3 regions of the Anaerosinus gibii genome follow, and region 1 is predicted to be linked to each of the others. Evidence: riboswitches for the same ligand, from Rfam matches in the RefSeq annotation. Region 1 holds a riboswitch; each other region holds the start of a gene.
The links. Region 1 has a riboswitch for S-adenosylmethionine ahead of metA (homoserine O-acetyltransferase MetA). Riboswitches for the same ligand answer to the same signal wherever they lie in the genome.

Region 1 (11,241 bases):
TGTAGAATCAAAGAATTTTGCTGTTACTAGAAAACTAACTAAAAGCATACCCATATTTAATAGAGCAGAATTTGCTTGACGAAATCCTTTTTCCATTAATAAAAGTCCAATTGCCAACAAATAAATACTAGCTAAAGAAACCGAATAAATTTCTTGCATTGTAAATACTGCGAGAAGACAGGCAGTGATAATTATAATAGGTGAGGCTAAAAGAAGTTTTGTTAATAAATTGCTGCTGACTTGGAAGAGTTTATAACTAAATCCTAAAGATAATATGCTGAGGATTAGAATAATAGACCATACTGGATTTGTGAAATTTTGAGGAACGTTTTGCCAACAGATTGAAAAAATAAGTGAATAACAGGAAGTGATGAGCCCAAAAACACCAATGGTTGTTAATGGGCGGCGAGATACGGCTGTCTTTACTTCGAGATGACTACCGATAACAAAAAGAAAGCAGAAAAACAAAGTTAAACATTGCATCATTAAATCGCTGAAATATTTTTCAAAGGTAAGAATAAATGCAGCTAATGAATTAATTACGATTAACCAAGCTAAAGGGGTTGAGGAAATGATCATATTTTTATCAAAATGACGATAAATTGGAATAAGCAGGATGATAAATAACCAAACGCTGATCGCTTGAGGTGTACTGAAATTATCAATGAGCCAAATCATGTTGAGAATGCTATATAAAATAGCTGGTGAAACAGTTCTAGTCAGATATGCAAGTGGTAAAATTAAAAACATCCAGATGAGTAGAACTGTATCCAGGTGTAGTGCAATTTCATAATTTTGCCCAACGAGAGAGATTGAAGCGCCAATCATTAAAGATTGGAAGGCGGCTAATGATTCCTTATAGGTATTTGTTAATTTATTGTAAACGATTCCGAGAAACATTGCGATTTGAGAAATGAATAACAGTCCTACTGCGATTGAAAGTCTAGATGCTCGAGTTAGGTTATCCCAATTATAGGCTAAAACAAGGAGCAACCCAAGCCCGATAAAGATAACGCCAATGAAAGTTACAATACGATTGAATTTATCGTCATTTTCCTCTTGTTCGATATCATAATGTTTAAGGATATTTTGCGCTGTATCTGATGAAATTATTTTTTTATCTATTAATATGGGAATTTGTGATTTTAGCCATTCATAATGCGACTGATTCATAAGTGATTACCTCCAATAGATATAGCTTAACAACTATTTTTTCGCTATTGTTTTTTAGTTTCCTTTAATTTTATGAAGGTAATGATTGTAATAGTAGCAAAAAAGCGTCTGGGTTCATAGTATACAGTAGCTAAGAGCTGCATTATCTTTCAAGGAGGCGTTTTATTATGGGCTTTTATGGCGGTGGAAATTGCTATTGGGTTTGGTTTATTATTATCGTTATAATATTGTTATGCTGCTGTTGTGGCGGCGGCTGGGGCTGCTAAAGAATAGAGGGCTAGCTCAAAAAGAAACAGTATTCGGCTTGTATTTCAAGCCGAATACTGTTTCAATTTTTTTATAAGGGAGGTATAATATATATCATAAATAAATTATTTGGAGGTAGCATGTTAAGAGCAAAATGTGAGGAGCTAATTAATGCCATTACGCATGGTGTTGGAGCTGTATTATCTGTAGCTGCTTTGATTGCAATGATTGTTGTTGCGGGTAACTATGGTGGTTTGTGGCACTTAGTAAGTGGTACGATTTATGGAGTATCTTTAATTTTATTATATTTAGCATCTACTTTGTATCATAGTTTTACTAATGAGAAAAAGAAAGCTTTCTTTAAATTCCTTGATCACTCTGCAATCTATGTGCTAATTGCGGGAAATTATACCCCCTTTGCATTAATTCCACTTCATGGCACTTTAGGTTGGATTGTTTTTGGACTTATGTGGGGACTAGCTGTGACGGGAATTATTTTCAAAGCCTTCTTTGTGAAACGCTTTAAAATCTTTTCGACGGTTTGTTACCTTTTAATGGGGTGGTTTGCTTTAATCATTATTCGCCCATTAATGGAAAGTGTACCGATTGAGACGATTTATTGGTTAATTGCTGGTGGACTTGCTTACACTGCAGGTGCAGGCTTTTATTTGGCAAAACGAGTTCCTTATAATCATGCGATTTGGCATATGTTTGTTCTGGCTGGAAGTGCGATGCATTTTATCGCTGTTATTGGCTATGTTTTACCTTTATCAATTACAGGATAATATCATTGACGAGCGGTTTAGATTGTGGTAGTATATTCATCAAAAATTAAATAAATTTCTTATCAAGAGAGGTTGAGGGACTGGCCCGATGAAACCCAGCAACCGGCACGTGGTGCAGTGGTGCTAATTCCAGCAGGAGAATTCCTGAAAGATGAGATTGTGTGGCAATAAAAGTCCCTTTCTCTGAGAAAGGGACTTGATTTTTTATACGAGAATAAAGGAGTGTTTTAGTTATGCCAATTAAGATTCCCAATAATTTACCGGCGACAAGCATTTTAGAAAAGGAAAATATTTTTGTGATGTATGATGATAGAGCGTACAGTCAGGATATTCGTCCATTAAAAATTTTAATTTTAAACTTAATGCCGATAAAATCTGTAACTGAAACACAATTATTACGGCTCTTAGGAAATTCTCCGCTTCAAGTAGAAGTTGATTTTATTTATACTGCAAGCTATACACCACAAAATACATCTCAAGAGCATTTGACACAATTTTATGGGACTTTTGCTGATGTAAAGCATAAAAATTATGATGGCTTTATTATTACTGGCGCTCCGGTGGAACAAATGGAGTTTGAGGAAGTTGACTATTGGGAAGAAGTCTGTGAGATTATGGAATGGAGTAAAACGCATGCATATTCGACATTTCATATTTGTTGGGGTTCACAGGCGGGCTTATACTATCATTATGGAATTAAAAAGTATCCAGTAAGCCCCAAGGTGTTTGGTGTATATAAACATACGAGAAATGTAGATTACGAGCCATTATTTAGAGGCTTTGATGATGAGTTTTATGTGCCTCATTCCAGGCATACTGAAGTTCGCAAAGAAGACATTGAGAAAATTCCAGAACTTACAATCCTTTCTGAGGCAGAGGGCGAAGCAGGAATTTATGCAGTGGCAAATCTGGAGAAACGACAATTTTTCATTACAGGCCATGCTGAATATGATCCAATGACGCTAAAAGCGGAATATGATCGCGATATTAAAGCCGGAATGGATATGCATATTCCATGCAATTATTATCCGAATAATGATCCGACGCAAGTGCCATTAGTAAAATGGCGCAGCGTAGCTAATCTATTGTTTGGAAACTGGTTAAATTATTATGTATATCAAGAAACACCATTTGACTTAACGAAACTTTTCTATAATAATGGAATTGGCTAATTATATTTAAATTGGCCAATGATGCAGTCATGGAGATGAAAACATGAATTTAATCGAAAAAGTGATGCAAAGCCAGCAGCTAAATAAAGCGGAAATAGTAGAAGTCCTTTTAGGTGATTATAGCGAACTTGCAAATGCCGCAGATTCTGTACGGAAAAGGTACGTTGGCGATGAAGTGCATTTACGTGGTCTTATTGAGTTCTCTAACCACTGTAAGCAGAATTGCTGTTATTGTGGATTAAGATGTGAAAATAGAGAGGTAGATCGGTATCGATTATCTCCAGAAGAAATTGTTGCGGAAGCAAAACTGGCAAAAGCGTTAGGATACAGAACAATTGTAATGCAATCTGGCGAAGATGATAGCTATTCGGTAGATAAAATGACAGCGATATTAAAGCAGATAAAATCAATGGATGTAGCGATAACCCTTAGCATTGGCGAGAAAACTTATGAAGAATATAAAGCTTATAAAGAGGCTGGTGCTGATCGTTATTTACTTCGCATTGAGACGACAGATCAATCGTTATATCATAAATTGAATCCAGGAATGCGCTTTGAAAATCGTGTGCGTTGTTTGGAAGATTTGCAAAGGCTTGGGTATGAAGTTGGTTCAGGTTGTTTAATTGGATTGCCGGGACAAACGCTAGAATCCATCGCGGAGGATATTTTGTTTTTTAAAGAATTTCCTTTAGATATGGTTGGACTAGGGCCGTTCATACCAAATCCTGCAACGCCGCTGGCAGATTGTGGAAGTGGCAATTTGGAATTGAGTCTAAAAGTGATTGCACTCATTCGTTTGTTAATGCCAGACATTAATATTCCAGCAACAACAGCAATGGAAACACTGGATAAGACGGCAAGATTTCGTGCATTACAAGGTGGTGCAAACGTCATCATGCCAAATGTTACATCTTTATCATATAGAAAAAAATATCAGCTCTATCCAGGTAAAAGTGGAATAGATGATACACCGCAAAAGAGCAGAGCGGTAATTTGTGAAAAGGTATTGGCTCTTGGTAGGACAATTTCCGAAGGATATGGATTTAGAAATAATAAATAGAGGTGACTTAGTCATCTCTATTTATTTTAGCCACTTTGAAGAAAGACGAATTGATTTTTTCCATTGATCACATAATGTTTGGCGATGATCTGATGGTATTTTTGGTTCAAAACAACGGTCTAGTTGCCATTGGCTTGAAAGCTGTTCTAATGAATCCCATAGCCAATTGCTAGACCGGCTAAATAAGCTGTACCTAAGCAGGTATTTTCAACGGAATTGGCAATTTCTATACCAAATTTTTCAAAAAAACGTTCTATGATATTTAAGTTACGGCGATCTTGCCAACCGATTGCATTGCCGAAAAGAATTCCCGTGGTTTTGTTCCAGAAGATTGTAGCATCACGTTGATTCGTAATTCCAATAGCGCCAAAAGTTTTAGTGGTTGTACCCATTCCTGTTAGAGTGGGTGAATCAAAAGATATGAATGATACTTTTGTTGGTGGATATGAGCTATCAACTCTAAACGTTAATCTCATATTAATAATTCAAGTAGAATATTAAATTTAGTTAACATAAAATTTAAATTCAAATAAAAAAGGAACCGTAGCCTAGTTTTTTACACTAAGAACAGTTCCTTTTTATATTTATAAAAACAAAGTTACATTTTCTGTGGAAAAAGTGTACAAACTAAGGTAGAATGTAAAATATGAATTATTCGTTGAAATATTGAAGAAGAATATGTGCAGAATTTGCATTGGTAGCAAGTGGAATTCTATGTACATCGCAAATTCTAAGGAGGGCATTGATATCGGGTTCGTGTGGTTGTGCTGTGAGCGGATCGCGAAGGAAGATTACTAAGTCGACTTGCTCAGTTGCAACTAATGCACCGATTTGTTGGTCTCCGCCGAGGGGGCCAGACATAAGTGAAGTTATTTCTAAACCACATTTTTCTCCTATTAATCGTCCTGTTGTTGCTGTTGCAATTAATTTATAATTAGACAGCATTTCCTTATGTGCATTGACAAATTCAAGCATTTCTTCTTTTTTGCGATCGTGAGCAATTAAAGCTATTGTTTTCATAATAAACACCTGTCCTATCTTTTAAAAATTTCCCAGTTACAAGTTCAAGTATATAGTATTTTACTGGATTGGTAAACAACATATTAGAAGTATTAATTAAATGTTAACAAAGCACAACGAAATAGAATGACTATAGGAGGCAGAAGTAAAAAATGATTAGAGAGCAACGGAGCAGAAACAAATTAGAGAATTACTATCATAAGTATATAGAGGAAGGGATTATTGATCCTAATGTACACCCTTGGGTTGCAGAGTCTTGGCAAAAAAGTAAAATGCATAATGTAGATACGAAAACGATGCCGCTCGGCGTAAGCTTGTCAAGTGAGGCCTTGAAAGAGCATCAAGAACATCATAAAAATGCAATTTCTTATTTAGAAGAATTAACGAAGGAAATTCATGAGTTCTTCCAAATGTATAATCTGAGCTTGCTTTTAAGTGATTCAGATTGCTATGTATTAAAAAGTTATTCTTTACCGTTTTATCAAAAAACACCGGGGGAAATTGAGGGTGTTCGCGTCGGAGTAGCGGATATCGGGACATCAAGTATCAGTATAGTGCATGAACATAAGACACCATTTTTATTATTCGGGCCGGAAATGTGGATTGAGGAATGTCAGCAAGGTGATGCGTGTTCGGCACCCGTAATTGTAAATGGAGAGTTGCAGTACATATTGACATTGGTTTCTGTAGACCAAGAAATGTTACCGCATAATGCTGTTGTATCTTTGATGTTGACGATGAAATACGCAATGGAAAAACATTTAAGCGCATCACTTAGAATTAAGGCGGAAGAAGCAATCTTAGATGCGACACCGTTTGCTGTATATCATGTGATGCCGGGGGGAGAAATTGCGTATGCAAATAAGCTTGGGCTTAGCCGTTTAGAAGGCATTGGTGGTAAACATGTGAACGAACATCCGATTAATTTGAATGATGTAGTATTAAATTATCGTCATACACCGATATACAAAGGATTTAATGGCGTACCATCATACAATAAAGAAGTTACTTGGATTACACAGGCGAAAACATATGAAGATATTACAACTGTTGTTCCGTTAGAACGCGATAGTGATCAAACGGTAAACAGTGTTGTTGCTGTGTCTATGCCAATTGAAGATTTGCGCACGCTTGTCGCACATGCAGCTGGCTATACAGCGCGGTATAATCTTGCTTCTATGGTCGGTGAAGGATCAACTTTTGCTACAACTAAAGACAAAGCGGCGCGCATTGCGAGAAATCATAACCATATCCTATTGCAAGGGGAATCTGGAACGGGGAAACAGCGCATGGCGCATGGGATTCATCAGGCAAGCTCTAGGGCTGCAGGACCATTGATTTCTGTTCGGTGCGGTGATTTAGCACCTGAACTCTTAGAGCAAGAATTATTTGGTGTATCAACGAGTGCTGAAATTAGTCATCCGGGTAAATTGGAACTTGCAAACGGCGGTACGTTGTTTATGGATGAAATAGAAAAATTGCCAATGACATTGACTGCTTCCTTGGCGAAGGCACTGACTACGCAGAAAATGCACCGTATTGGTGAAACTGTAGAGCGTCCAATTGACGTTAGAATTATCAGTGCATGTGATAGTGATTTAAAACGATTAACAGAGCGTGGGGCATTTGATCATCACCTTTATGAAATTATTTCAAAAAGTGTGATTCGCGTACCTTCATTAAGAAGCCGTCGTGAAGATATTCCACAGTTGGCTAAACATATCGTTTGTGAGTTAGCTGCGCAGCATCAAATTGAAGAAAAAGTTATTTTACCTGAAACTGCAGAAGTATTAAAAGATTACGATTGGCCAGGCAACATTAAACAATTGCAGGGTGTGATTGAATATGCTTTCTTTAATACGAAGAGCAATGAAATCAGACCGGAAGATATCAATCTTATGGGAGATATTAAACCAGATAACAGTTGGAAAGAAGATAAGGACGTCTTTGTGAAGGCTTGGCAGGCTGCGGGCGGAAATGTAAGCAGATTAGCGAACTTACTCAGCGTTAGCCGAGTAACTTTATATAGATACTTGAAAAAATACGGTTTAGAAAAATCATAATAGCGGAGGAAGCAGATGCGTTTAAGAAAGAAACCTTGGATAGAAGAAGCAATTTTAGAATTTAGTGATTTTCTATATACAGAGACTGCACAAATCGAACAGATCAAAAAAGGTGAATGGACAAAAGAATTTGGGAGACAAGCTCCGTTATATGTAGAACTTGGTACGGGAAAAGGGCGATTTATTACACAGATGGCAGCGCGTTATCCGGAAGTTAATTTTATCGGTATTGAAGTGCAGAAAGATGTAATTTATTATGCTGGTTTAAAAGCGAAAGAATTGGGACTGAAAAACTTAAAACTACTTCGTTTTGATATTAATAATATCAGTGAATTGTTTGCTGAACATGAAGTAGATCGGTTTTTTATTAATTTTTGCGATCCGTGGCCAAAAGCGCGTCATGCAAAGCGGCGTTTAACACATGTTAGCTTTTTAGAAAAATATCGTCACTTATTAGCGCCTAAGGGGCAATTGTTCTTTAAAACTGATAACAGACCATTGTTTGATTTTTCGTTAGAACAATTTGAGGAAGCTGGTTTGAAGGTAAACAATTTAACCTATGATTTGCATAATAGTGGAATGGAAGACAATATTATGACGGAGTATGAGAAGAAATTCAGTGGCCTTGGCGAAAAAATTAATCGTTGTGAAGTTTCTTTTGAATAGGTGAATTTTTTGAAACCCTTGCATATGATGTTAATAGCTAATTCTTAAAGGAGTGTGCTAGAAATGCGTCAAGCAAGGGTTTCTTTGCCTTATTATGAGGCTGTAAACAAAGAAGAAATGAAATATTGGCTTATGATTATGAAGGATCACACGGTATTTATTAAAGCTGGATTGCCGGCTGAATGCGTTGAATTTCGCGATGAGGCTAAAGAATTTGCAAAGGCATTTTCCAGCTTGCAATCAAAATTAGATAAATTAAAAAATCAAAAACAATGTGAGACCTTTCATCAAGAAACGTGCCAAGTTATGGAAGCTTTTTATCAATATAAACGAAATTTACTCTCATTACGTATTACAGGTAAGCTAGGTGGTTCTCATTTTCCGTCGTTTTTAGAACATCTGGCGCGTGAAGCAAATTATTTTTTGCAATTATTAAATTTGCCGAATAAAGAAAATATGCTACATACGTGTTCGCAGACGCAAGAAGTTGTTACTTGGCTTAGATTTATGGCAGATCATACGCGCTTGATTGCTCAGTATATCGATCCTGCTGAACGGCAGATGCAAAAAGAGGCTAGAGGTTTTGCAGAACTTTTTGATGATTTGTGCTTAGAAGGGCGCGATTTTGCTGCGATGCTATATTGTCATAAAGGTGAAATGAAGGCTTTTTCACGATTTTTACAAGATGTGAGGAGTGATGTACAAAGATTTTGCGATTTTAATAAAATGGCAAAAGAATTAATTGATGAATGTAAATTATTGACGATTATAACACCACAATTGGCAGATCATTTGAGACGAGAGGCAAAACATTGTTTTGCTGTGGTTGCGATGCTGGAAAAAGGTTTGGCAAAACATTGTGCGCCCGTATTCGATGATGATATTGATGAATTTGCTTGGAATCTGCCAGGGAGAATTGATGAAGAAGAATCTAAATGTGTGCATCAAGAGCCGGAAGATATCTTGTATTATTCCGGAAATACTGCTTATGATCCCTATGATGAATTAGATGGTGAGGATGTCTATCATGAATATACTAAACCCGAGGCGGCAATAACAGTAGAAGAGAAAGCGGAAGAAATGCGAGAGCCGGTAAAACCGGTAACTGTCCATGAGGTTGAAGAAATACCTGAGCCAATAGAAGTGGTGAAGATAGAGCCAGCGATGAAACGCAGCAAAATAAAAGAGGTTAAAGAAATAGAAGTAGTAGTTAAAGAAGAGCCGAAAAAAGAGTCTGTAAAAGAAGAAAAGAAGGCTCAGCAAAGTAAAAAAGTTGAAGATATATTGCCAGTTTCTACGCCGGCAAAAGCTTTTGCGCGTGACGTAAAGGCGGATTTTTTGCAAAAGGCTGCAGAAAATAAATCAGTGCCGATTCAATTAATGGCAGATGGACCAGCTGCGAATATCCAAGGGATTAGTAGGGCGATGAAAGCGCCAGCTGCGAGAATGCCACGGGCTTTAGGCAAAGAAAGGAAAAATTAAAAAGGTGTGAGTAATGGAATCATTACTCACACCTTTTTAGCTGTATAGGCAAAACCAGCTGCTTAGCTCACCGCTAGTTTCACTGACTGCCATTAAACGACGGTTCACAGTATCAATTAAAGATAAATCAGCAAACATATTGCTTCCTGCAATAGCAAATCGACTATCTGACAAAAGGGAGAAAGTAGTAATAGACCGACCAATTTGAATAGAAGTTGTGATTTGCATTGTTTCAAGGTCGATAACGCTAATAGAACCGCTGTCTTCGTTCGTAACATAAGCTATTGTTTGTTCATCATTCAAGGTAATATGGCAGGGGTACGCACTAATTGCACAATTATCTGCGGGATTAATTACCAGGTAGTTTGGCGCTTCCATTTCGTCAAGTGGAAATATAGCCAACCCTTCTCCGTGAAGCTTATTTCTTGTAAAAGTCGTCATGACTTTATTGGGGAGGGCAAAAAGATTCGTTGGAATTCCACCGATGAATCGTTCAAAAACAACTTGACCTTGCGGAGAAAAACCTGCGATAATTCCTTGATCGTCATTTTCCCAAATGGTATAAATCGTATTATTCAAGATGCATATGCCATTACATCGACAAGTTGTAATGTCGGGATTAACAAGTGGGGTAGTTTTCATTGTCGTTGTATCTAAATGATGCAAAGTGGCAGTCTGGTCAACAAAATATGCGGTTTTAAAATCGTCAGTTAATGTGATTTGTGACAAATGGGGCAGGGGAATTGGGAGTTTATATAATGAATTTGTTGCAATATCAATAATAAACAATGCCCCTTCATGACTTGTTGTCGCTGCAAGGCAAGCTTTTGTTCTCGCTGCATTTATAAAAAGTCCAGTTGGGGTATATGTATTTAAATAAGGGATTCTAGATAATATCGCTTGGCTTGTTAAATCAATACTAAGCACCTCTGAAGTGCCAAGGTCGATTGCCAATAATTTTGCATTTGTTAACTCCATATAGATCCCTCCTTTATTTTAGTAACAATATATTATATTCATAAAACTTGTACATGGTTTACTGTAATAATACATTTTTTTTTGGTATAATTAACAATAGATTTCATATGGAGGCGTATATATGCCAAAAAAAAGATTATGGATAAATAACGTAGAAGCCGTGCTATTTATTATGGCTATTTTGATTATTATTGGAACGATAAATGTATTTAGTTCTAGCTTTGTAATGGCCGGTAATGAATTTGATAATGGCTATTATTTTGTTAATAAGCATTTAATTTCTTTGCTGATTGGAATCTTTGCCCTAGTTTTTGCAATGCGCTTAGATTACCGCGTTTGGCGGAAGCTTTCTTTTCTTATTACAGTTTTTGCAGTACTTTGCCTGATTGCCGTTTTTTTCATTGGAATAGAAGTAAATGGGTCAAAACGGTGGATTCAAATAGGAATGACTTTTCAGCCATCTGAAGTAGCAAAGCTAGCGTCACTTTTGTTGATAGCAAGCTACCTCGGACCTAAGATAGATAAAAACTTACGGATTAGCATTGGAAATAAGGTGTGGCTGCCAATTTTGCTCATGGGTGGGTTGGTATATAAGC
Region 2 (11,241 bases), 400 kb from region 1:
GCATTCGCCCCTGCTTCATTATCGTTTTTAACTCAGCAATTACATCTTCGTGCCCGATTACATCATGCCAATTCATTTTCAGCACCATCACATATATAAATCGACAAGCATACCACGAATTGCATCTTGCTTAGCTACGATAGATAAATTTGTAGCTTGTCCAGTCCGAATATCCTCTGTCATACTCTCTAAAACAGAATCTACTTTTTTTATCGTCGTATACACCTTTTGTCTGCCTTGCCTATCCCATCCAGTCTGCGAATTAATCGTATACATTCTCGATACAGCTTCGCCAACAAAAGTTTTTACTAAATCACGATATGATTTTAATTCCGAATAAGTCGGTGTTTGCGTCAGTTTAGCTCCTTGCTTATCGATCTTTTCAAGCAGTTCATTCAAACGCTCTAAAGAGATCTCATCTTGGCTATGCGTAAGTTCAGATGAAAATGGACTCGTTTTTTTCCCTATCTTAGAGTTCGCATCATGTTCACCAACAGGAAATGAACTTCGCGCCCCCATATTACCAACTTTCATTCTAATCCACCTTCCAGAAACTTTGATAGATATACCTACTTTAAATTATAATTCCTTTATTTAAAATAAGCAATCAATCTTATTACCTAACCTATTCTCTTTTCCTAAAAAATCCTTTTATATAATACAAAATTTAATGCAGAACATTTTTTCTCCCATCTGCATCCTAATAGATAAAAAAGATGCAATCAAATTGCATCTTTTACTCAAGTGAACTATTTGCTTTTTAGCTCTTCTAAAATAAATGCTTTCATCCGCTTCATACATTCTCTCAAATCATGGTTTTCAAAACGTTCATCAATCCCACATCTCACAAGCTTTGCATTACTAAAGTCTGCACTATCTGCTAAAAAACGTCGACATACCTCTTCATAATTTGGATTTTCCTGCTGTCGTTCACGGGATAATGCACGCTCTAATCGAACTCCATCATCTATATGTAGATATAATGGAACAATCGCTCTTTTCCCAAAGAATTCTTGAAGACTTTGATATACCTCTAGTGTTCCTATCATGAGATAACTATATTTTTTTAAATCAAACTGCCCATCATCGACTGTACAATAAATCCAGTCTCCATCTACCGTATGGTAAATGCGCTTCTCTATTAAACATCCGCTCTTTTCATATGATTGCACTCTTTCCTCATTGATAAAATAATATTCTTTTCCTTCAACTTCATGATTTCTTTTAGGGCGTGTTGTATACGTGACAACAGGTTTTAATTCCATATTCAATTCGTTCAATATTTTTTTAAATATCGTATCTTTTCCCGAACTGCTTTTTCCCATCAAACAAAATATCTTTCCCACCGTCACACCACCTTAAAAAATAAACAATGCTCTTTCCGTATGTGTTTTAACTCCCACTGAAATCAGATCCGTTAGCCATCGGATAAATTATTCAGCAACAACCTGAATTGTCGTAAGCGATGCATCATTAGGACCCACTACCTTTAATCCACTCTGCTGCATCATTTTACAATAGTCTATTAACTCCTGCGTAATCACTTCGCCTGGACATATCAGTGGAATACCCGGTGGATAAAAAGTAATCATTTCCCCACAAATACATCCAGCTGATTCGTGAAATTGCATTTCTCTCTTCACTGCAAATAATGCTTGACGAGGTGATTGTTTTGTTAAAATTTTATACGGATAAATCACACAGGCTAAAGCATTTATTGGGGTAGAATTTTGTTTTACCTCTTCAGCCAGCTTACGCAATGCCACTAATAATGTTTCTGCTTCTCTTTGCCCATCCGCATAGGAAAGAATAAATAAAATATTGTATAAATCAGATAATTCCACTTGGATTTTATATTTGCAGCGTAAAATTTTTTCAGCCTCTGCCCCTGTCATATAGAGTCCCTTAACCGTGACAGTCAGCTTCGTAATATCAAGTGCATATGCGCCCTGCGCACCTAGTTTTTCTTCTCCAAAGCAATAAAGTCCCTCAATTTTATTGATTTCATTTCTAAGCCAAATGGATAAATCAACCGCTCGCTTTAATAAAGCTTTTCCTTCAACCGCCATTTGCCGCCGTGCTACATCCAAAGATGCTAAAAGTAAATAATTAGGGCTCGTCGATTGAACTAAACTAATCATCGTCTTCAATTTTTGCACATCAATACGATGATGGCGTGCATGAAGCATTGAGCATTGTGTCATAGCTCCTAAAATCTTATGTGTGCTCTGCGCAACAATATCAGCTCCCGCATCTATTGCCTGTATCGGCAAATAATTACTAAATTTTAAATGAGGTCCATGCGCTTCATCTACAAGTAGCAGCATTTTATTTTTATGTACAATAGAAGCAATTTTCTCTATATCAGAAGCCACACCATAATAAGTTGGATACACAACTAATACAGCTTTTGCATCAGGATGTTCTTTTATCGCCTGCTCAATTTGCTCCGGTGATACTGCCATCGCAATTCCCAGCTCTATATCCACTTCCGGTAAAACAAAAATCGGCTCTGCTCCGCTTAAAATGACCCCACCAATCACAGACCGGTGCGCATTTCGCGGAATAATAATTTTATCTCCCGGATTTACTGCCGCCATAATCATCGCGTGAATTGCGCCTGTTGTTCCATTGATGACAAAATAGCTGGAGTCGGCGTTATAAAGCTCAGCAGCTAAATCCTGTGCTTCTTTAATACACATCGCCGGTTCATGTAAATCATCCAACTCTTCCATTAAAGACACTTCGGTTTTTAATCCAAGTGGCGTAACTAAATCAAAAAATTCCGCATCCATTCCTTTACCCTGCTTATGCCCCGGCGTATGAAATCCAACTGCACCATCCTCTACATATCGTTTCATTGCCGTAAGTATCGGCACTGTTTTCTGCTTTTCGTTCACCAGCAAGCTCCTTTGCTATTCTTTGTCCACCAACGGGATTAAAATTCTTAATTTTGTTCCTTCAAATGCTTTTGAAATAATCGTTAATCTGCCCTTCAGCAAAGAAATACGCTCTTTCATACCAAGCAACCCATAGCATTCTCCTTCATGCACATCAACATCATCTTCATTGAAACCAATCCCTTCATCCTCAACAGTAATAGACAAATATTCATGATGAAATTCGACCACCAATTTTGCTTGATCTACTTGTGCATGTTTATGAATATTATTTATTCCCTCTTGAACTACACGAAATACACCTATTTCAATATGTCTTGCCAGGCGCACCTCTTCTCCAATCACATTAAAATCAACAATAAGATGATTGCGTTCTTCAAACTTTTCTAAAAAGTGAAAAATCGTTGCTACCAAACCTAAATCGTCCAGTCCCATCGGGCGTAAATCAAAAATGATCTTCCTCGTTTCCGTCAAGCAATTGCGTACCTGCGCCTTAAGATCATGTAGTTCTTCACGTACCTTTTCTGTATCCATAGCCAATAACCGCTCACAAATATCCGTCCGATAAACAACGTTTGCCATCATTTGTGCCGGGCCATCATGAATCTCACGCGAAATTCTCAGCCTTTCATCCTCTTGCGCTTTAATAATCGTAGCACCAAGTAATTTCTCCTGATTCATTTCCTCCATTTTCGTTGCAACTGCACCCATCTGCGCACTTAAATATCCTAATACCACACCAACTTGTGAAACGAGCTGCTTCGCCTTTTCTACCGTTCCCATCAATTGTTTAAGGCGAATTTCCATTTCATCACGCTTTTTTCGCATACTTTGTTCTTGCTCTCGTAGAACAGCCACCTGAATTTGAATTTGTCTGGCTTCTTCATAACATATTTTTATATCCGTTTCATTATAAAGCTTAAAATTACAGCTTACCTGTGCTAATTTCATTCTAGCAAGGCGTTCTTTTTTTTCATGATCATCAACTTTATTAATAATCTCTTCTGCCATTTTTTTTAACTCTTCAATGTCTTTTTTAACATTTTTTACTTCATTGCAAGCCGCTTCATAAATTTCAAAGATTTGTGTCTTTCCATTTTCCATTGCGTGAATTGTTTCTTTTATAATATTATCTAATGTTTTTTCATCCAGATCACACATTTTATCATCCTTTTTCAAATTGAAACATTATTTTTTATTATACCCCAAAATACGTCAAGATAAAAATCATTCTATAATAAATCAACATAAAACCATAAGTTATTCACATATTTTATTTTTGTGGATAATTTCTTATCCACAAGATATTTCTTAAAAACCTAACTATTTTATGGTTTATACTCAAACTTATCCACAAACTTATGCACTATGTGAATAAAAATGTGGATAACTATTGTTTTTTATATGAAAAAGTCTATAACAAATAAGTTATCCACCTATTTATCATAGACTTTTCAACTAACTTTACTTTATTTTATTTTTAACATCTTCCCAAATTATCATTGGAGTTTTTGCAAATCCATTAAATTCTGTAGCAGATGCCGAAGTATATGCCCCACAATTTGCAGTTAACAACAAGTCTCCTATTTCTAGTTTAGGCATCATTCTATCCCTATATAACACATCCAATGAATCGCAGCTTGGACCAGCTACTGTAGATGGATATAATTCACCTTCTTTAAAGGGCTCTAGTTCATATTCCCAATGATCAAAAATCACACCAGAAAAACTACCATAAAGACCATCATCAAGGAAATACCATTTCTGATGATTACGCTCCTGCGTTCCAATCACACTAGTAATTAAGTTGACCGCTGTGCCACAAATAAAACGACCAGGTTCAGCCCATATTTCCGTATCTGGAAATAATTTTTCCAAAGCTATATTTATATCTTCCGCTATTTCAGCAAGGTCTATATTTGCATCTAATGTTGGAATTGGAAGGCCTCCACCAATGTCTAGAATTCTAAGATTAAAACCTTCCTTTTGTGCATTATCAAATAAATTTCTCACAATATGAAGTGCCTCTATATGCGCTTCTGCAGTTGGTGATTGACTTCCAACATGGAAGCAAAGTCCTCCAACATCAAGACCTTGATCGCGTGCTATCCTCAATAAACGCGGCACATCTTCCACCGCGGCTCCAAATTTTTTATTTAAATCGACTAATGCTTTCGGATTATCTACTCTGACACGTAAAAGCACCGTTCCTCCCGGAACTGCCTTTGCCATCTTATAGATTTCACTTTCACTGTCAAACGTAAATTTATTCACTCCCGTACGATTCGCTACTGCAAGCCCTTTTGGTGTCTTATAAGGATTCGCATATACCATACGGTTCGCACCAATACCTAATCTAGTTAATTGCAACATTTCTCCATCAGATGCAACATCAAAATAAGACCCTAATTCAGCAGCCTTCTTGACGATATCATCATTTGGATTTGCCTTTACCGCATAAAAAACTTTTACTCGAGGCAAATATTTAGCCAAAAATCGATAATTATACTCAATCTGCTCTAAAGATATTACCAATAATGGAGTTGTATACTCCGTTGCCAATTGGTGCATGGCATTTTTAGTTAGTCGAAAACTGTTCATATCCCTCTCCCATCTCTAATTAAAATTTAAAATACAACGATACTATTATTTCACCTTTCCACGGAAAATCCTGCTAATATTTTATTATTTTAAACCTTTTTACCAAAAATTATCTTTAGCAAACGAGCAAAAAAAATATACCATCATAAATATAGTAATAAACACTCAAATTTCCGGTAGTCTAGAGCTATTTTTATGAAAAAGAGGTATCGTACTAATTTTTAGCACGATACCTCTTTAGGAACCAATATTTTATTAGCTGTCAAAACATCTTGCCAACTTTTTCATATCATTTGTTATACCTAAAGCAACCATTAACTTTAGACGTGCTTTTTGACCAGTTAACTCTCCAGCTAAAATAACACCAGAGTCTTTAAATGATTTTACACCACTATCATAACCATAAGTGTCTAGTACTCTACCACTATGAACTCTCGTTGCAAGAACAACAGGAATCCCACAAATGATGCCAGCCTTTACTGTCGAATTAACATTCCCTCTGGCCAGACCTTCGACAACTATACCTTTTACCTCTTTATATATAAACTACAATAGTTAATATTGATAATAAGCACGCGGATAACAAAGATGTCGCGGTGGACATTTATGATGATGATGATACCACCCAATATACCTACCTGGATAGCATCCTCCTTGCAATGCCCCAACTCTAGGATAACAATATCCTCTTGGTTGAGGTCTACACATATTTTCTTGTCGATTTTGCCAGTCTGGCTCTCTCTTCATCTCAGTTTGATTTGTTCGTGTATCTTCTACTTCTGGTTTTTGCCATTTTGCCGGCCTTAGCTTTCTCTCTTCCTCAGACACCAACTCCACCTCGTTTCAACGTAATAATATTACCCTATCTTATGCAAAGCATAACTATAATGCTTTCTTTTTTTGCAAAAATTAAGGGGTGACCAAAATAAAACTTTGGTCACCCCTATTCCTCATCTATTTCTTATGATTTAGAATGCAGGCAATATAGCCCCTTTATATTTTTCATTGATAAATTTTTTCACTTCTTCGGATTTTAAAGCAGCTGCTAGCTTTTGAATTTCTGGACGATTTTCATCCCCAGCACGTGCTACTAAAATATTTACATAAGGAGAATCATTTCGTTCAATAAATAATGCGTCTTTTTCCGGTACAAGGTTTGCTTCAAGTGCATAATTTGTATTGATTACAGCAAGATCTAAATCATCAAGTGAACGAGGCAATTGTGCTGCTTCAAGTTCATTGATTTTTAAGTTTTTCGGATTTGCAGTGATATCTGGTACAGTTGCATGAATGCCAACGCCATCTTTTAATGTAATTAAACCTGCATTAGCAAGTAGTGCTAATGCACGACCGCCATTTGTAGGGTCATTTGGAATGCCTACTTTAGCACCATCTTTTGTATCTGCAATATTTTTAATATTTTTTGAATAAATGCCCATTGGCTCAAGATGAACACCGGCAACATTTACTAATTTTAAATTGCGTTCCGCACAGAATTTTTCAAGATAAGGTGTATGTTGGAAGAAGTTTGCATCTAATTCCTTATCAGAAACAGCTAAGTTTGGTTGTACATAATCGCTAAACTCAACGATTTCTAATTTAATGCCTTCCTTTTCTAAGATAGGTTTTACCACCTCAAGAATTTCCGCATGCGGAACCGCTGTCGCGCCAACTTTTAATACCTTGTTGTCCGCCGCTTTATCTGCTGCAGGTGCATTTGTGCCACAGCCCGCTACAGCCATAACAACCATAAGTAACGAAACCAAAAGTAATGTGATTTTTTTCATTCTATATGTCCCCTCCATTTTAATTCTATATCTTAACAGCAAAACTGCTGTGGATACCAATAACTTAACGTTTATTTAATTTATTTGCCACATAATCCCCAATAGATTGTACCAACTGTACTTGAATAATCAAAATAATAACTGTAGTTAACATCACGTCTCCACGGAACCGTTGATAGCCGTAACGAATTGCTAAATCTCCGAGTCCGCCGCCGCCGATTGCACCAGCCATCGCAGAATAGTTAATCAAGTTAATCACGGTAATCGTAATTCCCGAAACAATAGATGGCATTGCCTCCGGAATCATCACCCGCGTAATAATTTGATAAGGTGTTGCCCCCATTGATTGCGCCGCTTCAATCAATCCATGTTCAACCTCTTTTAATGAAGTTTCAATAATACGACCCACAAACGGAATTGCCGCCAACGTAAGCGGAACCATAGCCGCCTCCGTACCAATAGAAGTACCTACAATGATTCTAGTCAATGGAATAATTGCAACCATTAAAATAATGAATGGCGTTGATCGTGCAGCATTTACCACTGCACCTAAAATTCGATTAAAGGATAAATTTTCTAAAATATGCCCCTTATCTGTAGTAACGAGAATAACCCCTAACGGAATTCCAATCAATGCGGAAATAAGCGAGGATACACAGACCATGTACGTCGTTTCCCATAACCCTTTAGCTAATAGCATTATCATGTCCTGCGACATAGCCAATCACCTCAATTCCTAAGTTTCTTTCCTGTAAATAATTCAATGATTTTTGAATCTCTTCATCTTCCCCTGTAATCTCAAGAACCAAAGTGCCATATGGTGTACTCTTGATATGATCAACATTTCCATAAATAATATTTGTATCTACGGCAAAGCGACGAATCAAGCTAGATATTACCGGTTCTTCCGCTGAGTTTCCGATAAAGGATAAACGTACTAATAAACTGCTATTTGGAATCGGCGTTTGCGATATCTTGGCATCTTTAAATGCATCTGGAATATCACGACTGATAATTACACTGATAAACTCTTTCGTAATCGCCTGCTGTGGATTCGTAAATACGTCAAGCACTGTCCCTTGCTCACAAATCACACCATTTTCTATCACAGCTACATTATCACAAATTTCTTTAATTACCTGCATTTCATGGGTAATTAAAACTACAGTTAATTGCAATTTTTGATTAATATCACGGATTAATTCCAAAATAGACTTCGTTGTTTGTGGATCAAGCGCAGAAGTTGCTTCATCGCATAAAAGCACCTTCGGATCACTTGCCAAAGCTCTCGCAATCCCTACTCTTTGCTTCTGACCACCACTTAGTTGCGCAGGATATTGATCTTTTTTATCTGCAAGTCCTACCAATTCTAACAAAGGTAAAACCTTTTTTTCTATCTCCGATTTTTTTGTTCCGATTAATGTTAATGGAAACGCTACATTTTCATAGACAGTAGCTGAAGAAAGCAGATTAAAATGCTGAAAAATCATGCCGATACTTTTTCTCGCTTTTCTAAGCTGACTATCTGACATCGCTGTCAAATCTTCGCCATCAACAATGACCTTTCCTTTTGTCGGACGCTCTAACATGTTAATACACCGAATTAATGTACTTTTCCCGGCACCACTAAGTCCAATAACACCATAAATTTCCCCGCGCTTAATATGAAGATTAATGCCTTTTAATGCGTGAACTGGGCCCGATGCTCCATCATAAATCTTTTCTATATTCGATAGCTGAATCAACGATATTCACTCCCTTATTTTTAATCTATTTACCAAGTTGCAATGCCCGAACCAGCAAAATGTTCATTGACAAATTGTTTTACTTCCTCTGAATGATATGCCTTCACCAATTTTTGATAAGCTACGTTCTCTTTATCCGCTGACCGAACGACTAAAATATTTGCATATGGTGAATTTGCATCTTCTAAAAACAATGCGTCTTTTGTTGGAACTAACCCTGCAGAAACTGCATAATTCGTATTAATTACTGCAAGGCTGACATCACCTAAAGATAATGGAATTTGTGCGGCTTCTAATTCTTTCACAACAATATGTTTTGGATTTTTCACAATATCCGCCGCAGTTGCACTAAGTCCAGCATTTTCTTTCAATTTAATCAACCCGGCTTTTTCTAAAATACTTAATGCCCTGCCACCATTACTTGGATCATTGGGAATTGCTACAACACCATTTTCCGGAATTTGATGAATATCCGTTAAATTTTTCGAATAAACCCCCATTGGGAATAAAATCGTTTTTGCCAAAGTTTCTATCTTATACCCACGATCTTTTACCTGTGCATCAAGGAATGGTTGATGCTGATAACTATTTACATCAATTTCACCCTGATTTAACGCGACATTTGGTTGAATATAATCACTAAACTCGATAATTTCAATGTTAAGACCATCCTTCGCCGCTACTTTTTGCACAACTTCCATAATCTCCGCATGAGGACCTGGTGTTACCCCAACTTTTATTGATGTTTTTTCTACCGAAGCATCCGCATCTTTATTTGAAGCACAACCGGAGATTACCGTCATACTCAAAGCTGCCACCATAGCCAAAACTAACCCTAACCATTTTTTTCTCATGTAAATACCCCCTCTAAGAATTTGTTTCCAGGCAAATAAAAAAGCTCTTTTCCGTGAGGAAAAGAGCCTATCATTTATACACTGCTTTTCTCTCATCTCCAGGAAATATACTCCTGCTGGATTTGGCACCACTGCATTTCTGCCGGTTGCCGGGTTTCATCGGGCCAGTCCCTCGACCTCTCTTGATAAGAGCTTCTCATTTAATTATGGTTTAGATGATATCACTTACAAATTCGCTTGTCAATAAAAAAATCGTATACTTGTAACATTTACCGTAATTTAAATTATCGAACATCCCCTTTATAACGTCATTGTTCAAAGTTTTCCTCTGGAAAACTTACCACTCAACGTTTCAACGAGGCGGCAGATATATGCTCACCGCCTGTTAGTTACAGTCATGCCCGCCACCTATAAAGGTGGGAAAATCTTTTTCCGAGTTATAAAAAGCACCTAAATAACATACCTCTTAATTTTTCCCAAATAATGCCGATATATATTATGAAAGTCATGGAAGATTTACCAAACAAAAGGAGTTGTTTCACTATGTCTAAAATTAATTCTGCGTCTACTATTCCACCTGCCTATGCAATGCAAACGAAGTCCAGAAGCGCAGATACAGCATCAAACCTTAATGAAAAGCCGGCGTATATTGTAGAAATCGAATCGCTTTATCAATGCGAAAATCTATCGAAAGATGCTAAAACCCAAGTCTCGCTAACGAAAAATACATCTGAAGATGCATTGGAGTGGTTTAAACAACAATATCTTGAACACCTTGATAAACTTAGTGCATCTGCAACCGATAAGATTGTTCAAGCAGAACCTAACATCGACACTGTAAATGGCGATGATATAAATACTTGGACATTTCATTTTATCCGCGGAATGTTAGATAGTGGCTGCATCCCTAATCAAGAAGATGAAATTAAGAAAAATTGGGACAAGTATCTTCATGTGGAAGAAAACATCGCCAAAGGTGGCAAAAAAGCAATGCTTGAATATAATTTAATGTTCGCGGGCACTGCTGCTTATGCCAATGTACAAGTAACTGACGGATACGCGACTAAATTCATTGAAAAAGAAATATACACACAGGATCAATACAATAAAATAAAAATTTTCGCCACTGATTTACAAAATAAATCTGGTGTATTTGTCTCACCAAGTTTTGACTGGAAAAATGCAACTGGTTCGGAAATAAAATATAGCTATATGGGAGCATTATGCTCCATCGGCGTAGATAAATTAGACTTTATGGAATCCCATCGTGAAGCAGATGAAATATGGACGCAATTAGCACAAGGAGCTTATAAAAATAACAGAGAACTACTTCAAGCATTGCATGACGGAGGCT
Region 3 (11,241 bases), 1.1 Mb from region 1:
TAAAAGTAATGTGTTTTCATTAATTATTTTTTCATTTGTGTGAATGATGACATGCGAGCCAGAGTGATCTTTGACATGAAGCCACATATCATTTGCTTGCGCAATTTTGAAAGTTACCATATCATTTTGAAAATTATTTTTACCAATCCATATCAATGTATCTTCTGTTAAAAAAATTTTTAAAGGTGAAGATGGCTTGTATATTTTCGCGGATTTTTTTTTCTCTTGGATATAGCCTTCAGCTACTAGTTCTTTTTTTATTTCTGCTATTTCACTCAACGTTTGCGAAGAAATTAAAGAAACATCAATGCTTTCAAGATATGAAATCATATGTTGAGTTTGATAAACTTGATCTTTTAACAGAAGTTGTGCGCGTTTAAGCTTATTGTATTTGCGATAATAATTTTGGGCGTTTTTAATCAAAGAAAGGGTAGGATCAATTTCTATTTGGACTAAATTTTCATCAGGAAATTCACTATAAATATTAGGAAGGTTTATCGCCGTAGCATTGATATCAGCAGTTATTGTATATTGGAACGTAGTTAATAAATCCCCTTTAATTTTAAAAGTCTGTGACTTATTAGCATCTTTAAGTTCATCTTTTAATATAAGTAATTTATTATTTAATTTAGATAATTCATTTTTTATTAATTTTAATAAAACTTCTTTTTCTGGAAGAGAATAATTTGCTTCTTTCCTTATTGTATAATCTATTAACTCACTCATTGTAGGAAAGGTTATCTGCTTATTGTTAGATGATTGAGAAGGAAATGGCAAAAGAGCAATTATTTTATTTTGTTCATTTTGAACAAGTGTAGGGATTATCTTATTCGTGAGGATAAAATTTTTAATTGTATCTATTGCAATATGTATTTTTTCCAAATCTTTTTTTGTTAATTCTTTAACGTATCGGTCAACGGAAAGTCGAGAATAATTTAAAAATTCTTTTGCTATCATAGGCCCTATCCCCATGGCTACGTTCATAAATGCCTTATGTAATGGCAGTTCAGGGTTTTCAAGCAGACGTTCTACAAAACAATTCGTTGATGCGTCAATAAAATTTATTTTATTTTGTTTTGGTGGTTCTATATATGGCTTATTTGGCAATATCTCTCTAAAACGATTCATTTGTCGAGTAATTTTTTTTAAGCAATCAATAATTATATTATCTTGTAATAGAATTACATTACTGTATTTTCCCATAAGTTCGATAACAAGCGTTTTAGTTACGATAGCCCCTCCTGTCCCGATAACATCAATATCCATAGATAATAATCTATCTAAGTTGCTTTGCTTTATTGATGCGATACGCCCGTTTTCAAGATGCTTGCGTAGCAGCATACAAAAAGCAGGCGGATTCATTGGTGCATCGACTGTTTGATTTGTTAAATGTAATATAGGATGATTAGAATTGGTGGATAGGTGAAGAATATAATTTTTTTTAGGAATACGAATAAAAAAGAATAAAGTATCTTTATTTAATTGTACAATTTTATCAATTCGCCCTCCTGCGATATGAATATTTATTTCATTTACTAAAGGACAAAGTGTAATTCCATCAATGTTCATAAATACCTCTCAGCTTATAGATTCATCATTTGGATAAATTAGATTTTAGTTATCCTGACAGTATATCATTGGATGAATAAATGGTCAAACTATTCTAATTTTAATTGGCAAAGAATAGTATTGGTAAAGAATGTTGATACTGAGGTGATGGCATAGTGAAAGATTATAAAGAATACTTACATGAAAGTAATGATGTTGCTAAATATTTTAACGTTAATATAGAACAAGGATTAAGTAGTGCTGAAAGTAAAATTAGACTGCGTAAATATGGCTACAATGAAATCACGGAAAAAGAGAAAGAGACTATATGGAAAAAAATATTATCCCAGTTCAAAGATTTTATGGTTTTAATATTGATTGGTGCTACTATAGTATCACTATTATTAGGAGAGTATACGGACGCGATTACTATTTTAATCATCGTAATTTTAAATGCGGTATTAGGTTTTGTTCAAGAATTTCGTGCTGAAAAATCTATTGAGATGCTAAAAAAATTATCGACACCCCATGCGAAAGTTTTGAGAAATGGATTTTGGCAAGAAATAAGTACTAAACATCTAGTTCCAGGAGACATCATTTCTTTTCGTGCCGGTGATAAAATTTCTGCTGACTGTAGATTATATGAAGTAAATAATGTTGAGGTAAATGAGTCTTTACTTACGGGGGAATCTATACCCGTAAGCAAAAATATAAAGAAAATAATAAAAGAAGTTAGCTCGGTTAATGACAGAAAAAATATGATTTATGCAGGAACTATTATTATAGCTGGTATCGCAAAAGGAATTGTTTGTCGAACAGGAATGAGTACTGAAATGGGGGAAATCGCAAATTTATTGCAAATAGACAGCAACAGCAAAACCATCTTAGAAAGAAATCTAAAATATCTAGGTAATCGTTTACTATTATTTTGTTTAGGCATTTGTTTGAGTATTGTACTGATTGGGATACTTAAGGGTGAGCCGATTTTCTTTATGTGTATGTCTGGGATTAGTTTAGCTGTAGCAGCCATTCCGGAAGGGTTACCAGCAATTGTAACAATTGCATTAGCTTTAGGTGTACAAAAGATTATAAAAAAAAATGCGATCATTCGTAAATTACCTATTATAGAAACTTTAGGATGTGTTAATGTCATTTGTTCGGATAAAACAGGTACTTTAACAAAAAATGAGATGACTGTAAAAAAAATTTTTATGCTTGATGAAGATTATCAAGTTACAGGTGATGGTTATTCTTTACATGGTCAGTTTATTAGAAATGAACAATCTATCAGTACAGCAGAAGGTCAAAGTTTAAAAGAATGTTTAAAGGCTTTTACTTTATGCAATAATGCAATATTACAAAAAAACAAAATAGAAATTAATGAAAAATGGAGAAGGGAAGAAAGTAATTGGAGTATCGATGGTGATCCTACAGAAGGTGCACTTATTGTTGCTGCTGCGAAATGTAACATGTGGCGAGAAACTATTGAAAAATCAAATAAAAAAATCAAAGAATTTTCTTTTGATTCATTTTTGAAGATTATGTCTGTTCTTTATGCTAATGAAAAAAAAGAACTTGTTTTATATACAAAGGGTGCACCTGAGAAAGTATTAGAGCTTTGTACACATTGCTATATAAATGGAACGCGAAATGAATTAACGAATGCCTTAAGTGAGAAAATTCTTAATGAATGTAACACTATGGGGAAAAAAACTATGCGTGTTTTAGCAATCGCGACGCGAAAAATTCCTAGATGGGATGAATCGTATAGTAATCGTGACATGGTAGAATGCAATCTGGATTTTCTTGCATTGGTAGGAATGATTGATCCCGCTCGTGAAGAAGCTAGAGAAGCGATACAAATTTGTAAAAATGCTGGAATTAGAACGATTATGATTACTGGAGATAATCCTAATACTGCTGTTGCTATAGCCAAAGAACTAAAAATGTTCAATGAAGATAAAGATATCGTATTAACAGGACAAGAAATTGAAAAAATTCCAAGGGATCAATATAAAAAGGCTTTTAAAAATGTACGAATTTTTGCGAGAGTATCACCTAGACATAAACTAGAAATTGTAAAATCCTTAAAACATTCTGGTAATATAGTTGCAATGACTGGAGATGGAATTAATGATGCGCCAGCACTAAAAGAAGCTGATGTTGGAATTGCTATGGGAAAAAACGGAACTGATGTAGCGCGGGAATCATCATCTATGATTTTAATGGATGATAACTTTGCTACTATTGTCGCGGCTATTGAGGAAGGTAGAGGAGTATATGCAAATATTCGAAAATTTTTACGCTATCTTTTAGCATGTAATACTGGTGAAGTTTTAACAATGTTTTTGGGAATTCTCATCAGTTTGCCTATTCCCTTACTACCGGTACAAATATTATGGGTTAATTTGGTGACAGATGGATTGCCGGCTATGGCACTAGGTTTTGATAAAAACAGCAAAAAAATTATGCAAGAATTGCCACGACAACGAAAAGAAAAAATTTTTTCGCGTGGATTGTTAAGAAAAATTATATATAGAGGCATTCAAATTGGAATCACTTCTATTTTAATATTTATATGGAGTTTAAGTTATCATCAAGATATCAATTATGCTAGGACAATGGTTTTTACGACGCTAGTTTTTTCTCAGATTTGTCATGTTTTTGATTGTAGATCAGAATCTAGTAATGTTTTTAAAATAGGAATTTTCGGTAATTATTATTTAAATATTGCCGTATTGATTTCTATTACATTACAACTAGCTGTTATATATATCCCATATATGCAAAATATTTTTTACACTGTTTCTTTAGGTTGGATAGAATGGGTACTGATTCTTTTTGCTTCTGGTATTGGTTTAATTACAAGTGGAATAAAAACATTATTTTCTATGGAAAACAAAGTTGCATATAAAGCCGTTAGCAAGTAGAATATATTTAATATAGATTTTAGAATAGGAGATTATACTAATGGGATTTAATTTTACAAAATGGCATGGAGCTGGTAATGATTTCGTTCTTGTGAACGGGTTTACAGAAACAATTCTTGATTTTGAAAAAACTGCAATTGCTGTTTGTAATCGTAATTTTGGAATTGGCGCAGATGGCTTAGTTATCATTTCACCATCAGAAATTGCTGATTTTAAGATGAGAATCTTTAATTCAGATGGCAGTGAAGCTGAAATGTGTGGGAATGTTACTCGCTGCGTAGCTAGATATGTTTATGAAAATAAATTAACAGAAAAAACAAAAATTGAACTGGAAACAAAAGCAGGAATTATTCGTCCGGAAATAATTTTTGAAAATGGAATATTTAATCAGGTAAAAGTTGATATGGGAGAACCTATTTTATCCGGAGCGCTTATTCCAGTGATAGGTTTTGGAAATAATAGAATCATCAATGAAAAAATATTAGTAGATACAATAGAATATAATATGACCTGTGTATCTATGGGAAATCCCCATTGTGTAATTTTTGTGGATGATATGAAAAAGATAAATTTAAATTCTATTGGACCTAAATTAGAGGTACATAAGAGCTTTCCTAAAAAAATAAATGTTGAGTTTGCTGAAATAAAAAATGAGCATCATATTCGAATGAGAGTATGGGAACGTGGAGCAGGAATTACTTTGGCGTGTGGTACTGGCTCGTGTGCAACTCTAGTTGCTGCAGTATTAAATAACAAGACTGAGCGAAAAGCAACTTTAGAGCTAGATGGTGGTAATTTAATTATTGAATGGGCGGATAATAATCATGTATATATGTCTGGCCCAGCCCAGGAAGTTTTTCATGGAGTATATCTTTAATTATTTTTATGAGGGGAGAGATTTTCTTTGAAAATTCTTAGTTTATTATTTTTTTTTACAATTATATTAACTAAATCAGCATTTGCGATTGCTCCCTTAAATAGTCTTACCATAGAACAAGCAGAATTATATGGGATTAGCCAAGTTAAAACAGAGTCTTTTGAATTTACTAAGCCGTGGTGTGCCTATGAGGAAAAAACAACTATTTTAAATGAATCTTCGGAACATGCTCATTTATATACCAGTTTTTTGCTTATTGCTACGGAGTCACGGGAAAGAGCTATACAAAAGCAGCCTGCGATGCAGATTGAAGATACGGAAAAAATAATTAGTGATTATGTGAATTTGCTAAGTTTTAGTATTCAGCTAAAAGGAAATACAAGTGATTTTTGTAAAGGAACACGCGCTTTTTTAAAGCAGGAAGATTCTATTTATCCAGTGATTTATTCTAAGATACCCAATAATGCTGAGAAAATTTTAGGTGAATCAGAAAATAATTATTTTGTTCAAGGGTATGTTTATTTCGATGAAAGTAAGGTAAATAAAGAAAAACCGGTCGTTTTAATTATTTTAACTGATGATAATCGGGAACATCGATTCTTTTTTGATTTAAAAAAAATAAAATAGTTCTTAAAGATAAGTTAACATTAAATTAAATAATGTTAACTTATCTTTATATTTTTTGTGAAATTAAAAGGAATTTTGTATTAAATGATGAATATTTAATAACGCGTCCATGATGAGAGTAGGTGTTGAGATGCTTAAAAGTATGACTGGTTTCGGTCGGGAAATGTATATAGGTGAATCATTTCAATGCGAAGTTGAAATAAAAACAGTAAATCATAGATATACTGATATTATGATTCGCCTGCCTAAAAAACTTAATTTATTAGAAGATAAAATACGTAATTTAATTCTGCAATCTATTAAGCGTGGGCGGATTGAAGTTTCTATTGTTTTATCTGAATATAATATCCAAAATGAAATAAAAGTTGACAAAGAGTTGGCAATATCGTACCATAAGGCATTAAAGGAATTATCTAAAGTGATACATACGGACTTTGCTCCTAATATTTATGAACTTGCAAAATTTCCTGATGTCTTAGTGCGAGAAGAGAAAGAACTGGATATAGAGCAGTTGGAACCTCAAATTTTAAATGCAGTTGAAAAAGCGACGGCAAGACTCTGTGAGATGCGCATTTTAGAAGGAAGTAATATTCTGGCTGATTTAAATAGGAGAATTGATTTATTAAAATCTCAAACCAATGAAATAGAAGAATATGCTGATGAAGTTACGAAAACCTATGCACAAAAATTGTTGCTTCGAATTCAAGAAGCTTTAGAGGATAAAGGGATAGGTCTTGATCAAAATAGAGTTTTACAAGAAGTTGCATTATTTGCGGATCATTCTAATATAACAGAAGAAATTGTAAGATTAGAGAGTCATTTTGAACAATTTTTTATTTCGATAAATAGTAATAGTGATACGATTGGGCGGAAGTTAGATTTTATTATTCAAGAGATTAATCGTGAAATTAATACTATAGCATCAAAAGCGAATAGTTTTTCCATAGCGAATCTTGCAGTTAACATGAAAAGTGAAGTTGAAAAAATACGTGAACAAATCCAAAATATTGAGTAATACTCATCTATAGGAGGTATAAAGGTGGAAATTAAGCTTATTAATATCGGTTTTGGTAATATCGTGTCAGCAAATCGTATTATTTCTATTGTTAGTCCAGAATCTGCGCCAATTAAGAGAATTATCCAGGAAGCTCGTGACCGCGGTATGCTAATAGATGCTACTTACGGGAGAAGAACTCGTGCCGTTATTATTACAGACAGTGATCATGTGATTTTATCAGCAGTTCAGCCAGAAACCGTCGCACATCGCTTGATAAGCAAAGAGAACAATGACGAAGCTGAATAGAAGGGAATGTAATTAAAGTGATGGAAAAACTTTTGCTTGTTTTATCCGGGCCATCTGGTACGGGAAAAGGAACAATTTGCAAAGAGATATTAAATAAAAATAAAGAAATTAGATGCTCTATTTCAGCAACAACAAGAAGCCCAAGATTGGGTGAAATAAATGGTGTAAACTATTGGTTTACATCAAAAAAAGATTTTTGTGAAATGATAGAAAATGACGAATTGCTCGAGTGGGCAGAAGTTTATGATAATTATTACGGAACACCTATAAAAAAGCTTCAAGACATGTTAAAAGATAATGATGTAATTTTAGAGATTGATATTCAAGGTGCATTACAAATAAAGAAAAAATTTCCTAATGCAGTTCTAATTTATATTTTACCTCCTTCCATTGAAGAGTTGATTAAACGGCTGCATGACCGAGGAACAGACTCTTTAGAAGTTATTGAAAAAAGGTTAAGTTTAGCTCGTGAAGAAATTGCAAAAGCTGCATGCTATGATTATGTAGTTGTTAATGATAAGATTGAGCTTGCTGTAAAAAAAATCATGGCAATTGTCATAGCTGAGCGTTGTAATGTAATTAGAAATAAAATTTTAATAAGAAATATATCTGAAAGTAGAGGCGAATCTAAATGATTAATCCATCGTTAGATATTTTAGTTAAAAAAGTTGATAGTAAATATACATTGGTTGTATTAGCTGCTAAAAGGGCAAGAGAGCTTATGGACGGTGATACCTTAACTGTTCATACAAAATCAACGAAAAAAGTAACAAATGCTTTAGAAGAAATCTATGATAATCAAATATCGTACAAAAGAACTAAATCTGGCATAAAGTAGGTATTTCATATGCTACAAAACAAGAATATTATTGTTGGTGTTACGGGAGGAATTGCTGCATATAAAGCTGTTGAAATCGTCAGCCGTTTAAGAAAAAATGGTGCAAACGTCCATGTTGTTATGACAAAAGCAGCACAAAATTTTGTAACGCCTTTGACTTTTCGTGAAATCAGTGGAAATCCGGTTAATACGAGTATGTGGAATGATGTCCCAGTGTGGAATGTTGAGCATATTTCATTAGCTAATTTAGCTGATTTAGTATTAATTGTTCCGGCAACTGCCAATATTGTTGGCAAAGTAAAAAATGGCATTGCAGATGATATGTTAACTACTTTAATCATGGCAACGAAAGCTCCAGTTATATTTGCACTAGCAATGAATGCCAATATGTATGAAAATAAAATATTACAAGATAATATAAAAGTTTTACATACCTACGGGTATAAATTTATTAAGCCTGGATCAGGCCATTTAGCTTGCGGTATTAGTGGAATTGGAAGATTGGCAGATCCAAAAGATATTGTTGAAGAAATAAAACAACATTTTATTTCTAATCAAGCTTTAATAAACAAAAAAGTGTTAGTAACTGCAGCTGGGACAATTGAAGCAATCGATCCAGTCAGGTATATCGGCAATCGTTCGAGTGGAAAAATGGGGTATGCTATTGCAAAGCAAGCGGCTTTATTAGGAGCTAGCGTTGTTTTAGTTTCTGGACCAAGCTATTTACCAAAACCAGAGGGTGTAACATTAATAAAAATAGAAAATGCATTAGAAATGCGAGAAATGGTATTAAAGGAATATAAAGATGCAGATATTATCATTAAAGCTGCTGCGGTAGCTGATTATCGGCCACGTACTGTGGAAGAAAACAAAATAAAGAAAAATGAAGAGAGGTTAATTTTACAGTTGGAAAAGAATCCAGATATACTTCAAGAATTGGGGCAATTAAAAGAAAAAAATCAAATTTTAGTTGGTTTTGCTGCTGAAACTCAAGATTTGATTAAGTATGCCAAAGACAAAATCCAACGGAAAAATTTAGATATGATTGTAGCAAATGATGTTTCATTACCTGGTGCAGGGTTTAATATTGATACAAATATTGCAAAAATTATTTATAAAGATGGTAAAATTGAAAATCTTGATAAAATGTCTAAAGATGAACTAGCATGTCTGATTTTAGATAAAATAATTAATAAATATTATAATGTATCTTGATTTTTATAAAAAGATACATTATGATTAATTAAAATGAAATATTTGCTCATCAAGAGTAGTGGAGGGACTGGCCCAATGAAGCTGCGGCAACCATTGAATCATTCAAAACGGTGCCAAATCCTGCAGAATAGTCTGTAAGATGAGAGTGAAAAGCTCTCTTTCGAGAGCTTTTTTGATTTTAAAATATTATATTAGGAGGAATAGATTTGACTAAAAAACACCTTTTATTTACATCAGAATCAGTAACAGAAGGACATCCAGATAAAATTGCTGATCAAATTTCTGATAGTGTATTAGATGCAATATTAGCGCAAGATCCAATGGGAAGAGTTGCATGTGAAACATTAATCACTACTGGGCAAGTGCATGTTGTTGGTGAAATTACTACAAATTGTTATGTTGACATTCCTAAAATTGTAAGAAGAACGATTAAAAATATCGGTTATACAAGAGCAAAATATGGATTTGATTCTGAAACCTGTGGAATTTTAACTTCCATAGATGAACAATCTGTAGATATTGCCATGGGGGTTGATAAAGCGCTAGAGGCAAAAAAAGGTACTATGGATGAAGCTATTGAAGCAATTGGTGCTGGAGACCAAGGCATGATGTTTGGTTATGCAACAAATGAAACTGCGGAATTTATGCCATTGCCGATTGCACTTGCTCATAAATTAGCACGACGTTTAACGGAAGTTCGTAAAAATGGTGAACTTGATTATTTAAGACCGGATGGAAAGACTCAAGTAACAGTAGAATATGTTGATGGCAAGCCAGTTCGTATTGATACGATTGTTATTTCTACTCAACATGGTCCAGAAGTAGATTTAGCTACAATTGAAAAAGATCTTATTGAAAAAGTGATTAAACCTATTGTGCCAGCAGAATTACTAGATGATGAAACTAAGTATTATATAAATCCTACAGGGCGCTTTGTTGTTGGCGGTCCACAGGGTGATGCGGGCTTAACTGGAAGAAAAATTATTGTTGATACTTATGGTGGTATGGCTCGTCACGGTGGTGGAGCTTTTTCAGGGAAAGATCCTACGAAAGTTGATAGATCTGCAGCTTATGCAGCACGATATGTAGCGAAAAATATTGTTGCTGCAGGACTTGCTGATAAATGTGAAATTCAAATTGCTTATGCGATTGGTGTTGCTAAACCAGTTTCAATTATGGTTGAAACTTTTGGGACTGCTAAAATTGAGGAAACTAAAATTGTTCAGTTAGTAAAAGATAATTTTGATCTTCGTCCAGCTGGAATTATTAAGACGCTAGATTTGAGACGTCCGATTTATGCAAAAACAGCGGCATATGGTCATTTTGGACGTACTGATGTTGATTTACCGTGGGAACGCTTAGACAAAGTTGAGATTTTAAAAAAAGCTTTAAATTAATTATGCTAAAGGGACTCAAAAGAGTCCCTTTACTATTTTGATAATATGGTGAAAAGATGAATAAAGTAGCAAAAATATTTATAAATATGCCAATAAAAACGATTGCAAAAGGATATTCTTATATTGTTCCCGACCAATTTTCTTATCTTGATATTGGCTGGAGAGTTTGTGTACCTTTTGGACATCAGTATTTAGAGGGTTTTGTAGTTGAAATCGCTTTTGTTGAAAATTGTGATGGATTAAAAGAAGTGGTTGCTGTAATTGACAAGAGTGCTTGGTTTAATCAAGAGATGATGGATACAGCTAAATGGATAGCGTCATATTACTTATGTAGTCTAGGCGAAAGCATGAGGCTTTTTATCCCTGGGAAGAAAAGTATTAGCGTGGATTTATTTTATGAGGCGATAGCATTAGAGGAAAATGGGATAAATTGTTGCTGTATTTATAAATATTTGCAAGCAAATGGACCGCTTAATTTGAATTGCTTAAAAAAGTATTTTCCTACA

Region 2: linked by a shared signal. The riboswitch ahead of P3F81_RS00860 (MetQ/NlpA family ABC transporter substrate-binding protein) and the one ahead of metA (homoserine O-acetyltransferase MetA) in region 1 are both predicted to bind S-adenosylmethionine.
Region 3: linked by a shared signal. The riboswitch ahead of metK (methionine adenosyltransferase) and the one ahead of metA (homoserine O-acetyltransferase MetA) in region 1 are both predicted to bind S-adenosylmethionine.

Annotation. Positions count from the first base shown of each region.
Region 1 covers NZ_CP120678.1:2,478,932-2,490,172, reverse strand. The annotation lists gene P3F81_RS11840 (DUF2157 domain-containing protein) at 1-1,173, opposite strand, end outside; gene trhA (PAQR family membrane homeostasis protein TrhA) at 1,560-2,204, shown strand; SAM riboswitch class I at 2,261-2,362, shown strand; gene metA (homoserine O-acetyltransferase MetA) at 2,438-3,376, shown strand; gene hydE ([FeFe] hydrogenase H-cluster radical SAM maturase HydE) at 3,420-4,436, shown strand; gene P3F81_RS11820 (FGGY family carbohydrate kinase) at 4,583-4,828, opposite strand; gene mgsA (methylglyoxal synthase) at 5,088-5,456, opposite strand; gene P3F81_RS11810 (sigma 54-interacting transcriptional regulator) at 5,609-7,519, shown strand; gene trmB (tRNA (guanosine(46)-N7)-methyltransferase TrmB) at 7,535-8,185, shown strand; gene P3F81_RS11800 (DUF2935 domain-containing protein) at 8,249-9,667, shown strand; gene P3F81_RS11795 (YncE family protein) at 9,704-10,645, opposite strand; gene P3F81_RS11790 (FtsW/RodA/SpoVE family cell cycle protein) at 10,767-11,241, shown strand, end outside.
Region 2 covers NZ_CP120678.1:203,697-214,937, reverse strand. The annotation lists gene holB (DNA polymerase III subunit delta') at 1-76, opposite strand, end outside; gene P3F81_RS00910 (YaaR family protein) at 88-534, opposite strand; gene P3F81_RS00905 (nucleoside/nucleotide kinase family protein) at 750-1,346, opposite strand; gene P3F81_RS00900 (aminotransferase class I/II-fold pyridoxal phosphate-dependent enzyme) at 1,434-2,861, opposite strand; gene P3F81_RS00895 (sensor histidine kinase) at 2,916-4,061, opposite strand; gene P3F81_RS00890 (type III PLP-dependent enzyme) at 4,365-5,501, opposite strand; gene P3F81_RS00885 (L-asparaginase family protein) at 5,757-6,044, opposite strand; gene P3F81_RS00880 (hypothetical protein) at 6,057-6,329, opposite strand; gene P3F81_RS00875 (MetQ/NlpA family ABC transporter substrate-binding protein) at 6,470-7,288, opposite strand; gene P3F81_RS00870 (methionine ABC transporter permease) at 7,353-8,006, opposite strand; gene P3F81_RS00865 (methionine ABC transporter ATP-binding protein) at 7,975-9,033, opposite strand; gene P3F81_RS00860 (MetQ/NlpA family ABC transporter substrate-binding protein) at 9,063-9,887, opposite strand; SAM riboswitch class I at 9,977-10,079, opposite strand; gene P3F81_RS00855 (hypothetical protein) at 10,431-11,241, shown strand, end outside.
Region 3 covers NZ_CP120678.1:1,351,036-1,362,276, reverse strand. The annotation lists gene P3F81_RS06495 (Rqc2 family fibronectin-binding protein) at 1-1,569, opposite strand, end outside; gene P3F81_RS06490 (cation-translocating P-type ATPase) at 1,725-4,478, shown strand; gene dapF (diaminopimelate epimerase) at 4,519-5,355, shown strand; gene P3F81_RS06480 (hypothetical protein) at 5,383-5,982, shown strand; gene P3F81_RS06475 (YicC/YloC family endoribonuclease) at 6,113-6,997, shown strand; gene remA (extracellular matrix/biofilm regulator RemA) at 7,022-7,285, shown strand; gene gmk (guanylate kinase) at 7,306-7,920, shown strand; gene rpoZ (DNA-directed RNA polymerase subunit omega) at 7,917-8,123, shown strand; gene coaBC (bifunctional phosphopantothenoylcysteine decarboxylase/phosphopantothenate--cysteine ligase CoaBC) at 8,133-9,338, shown strand; SAM riboswitch class I at 9,382-9,484, shown strand; gene metK (methionine adenosyltransferase) at 9,545-10,735, shown strand; gene priA (primosomal protein N') at 10,792-11,241, shown strand, end outside.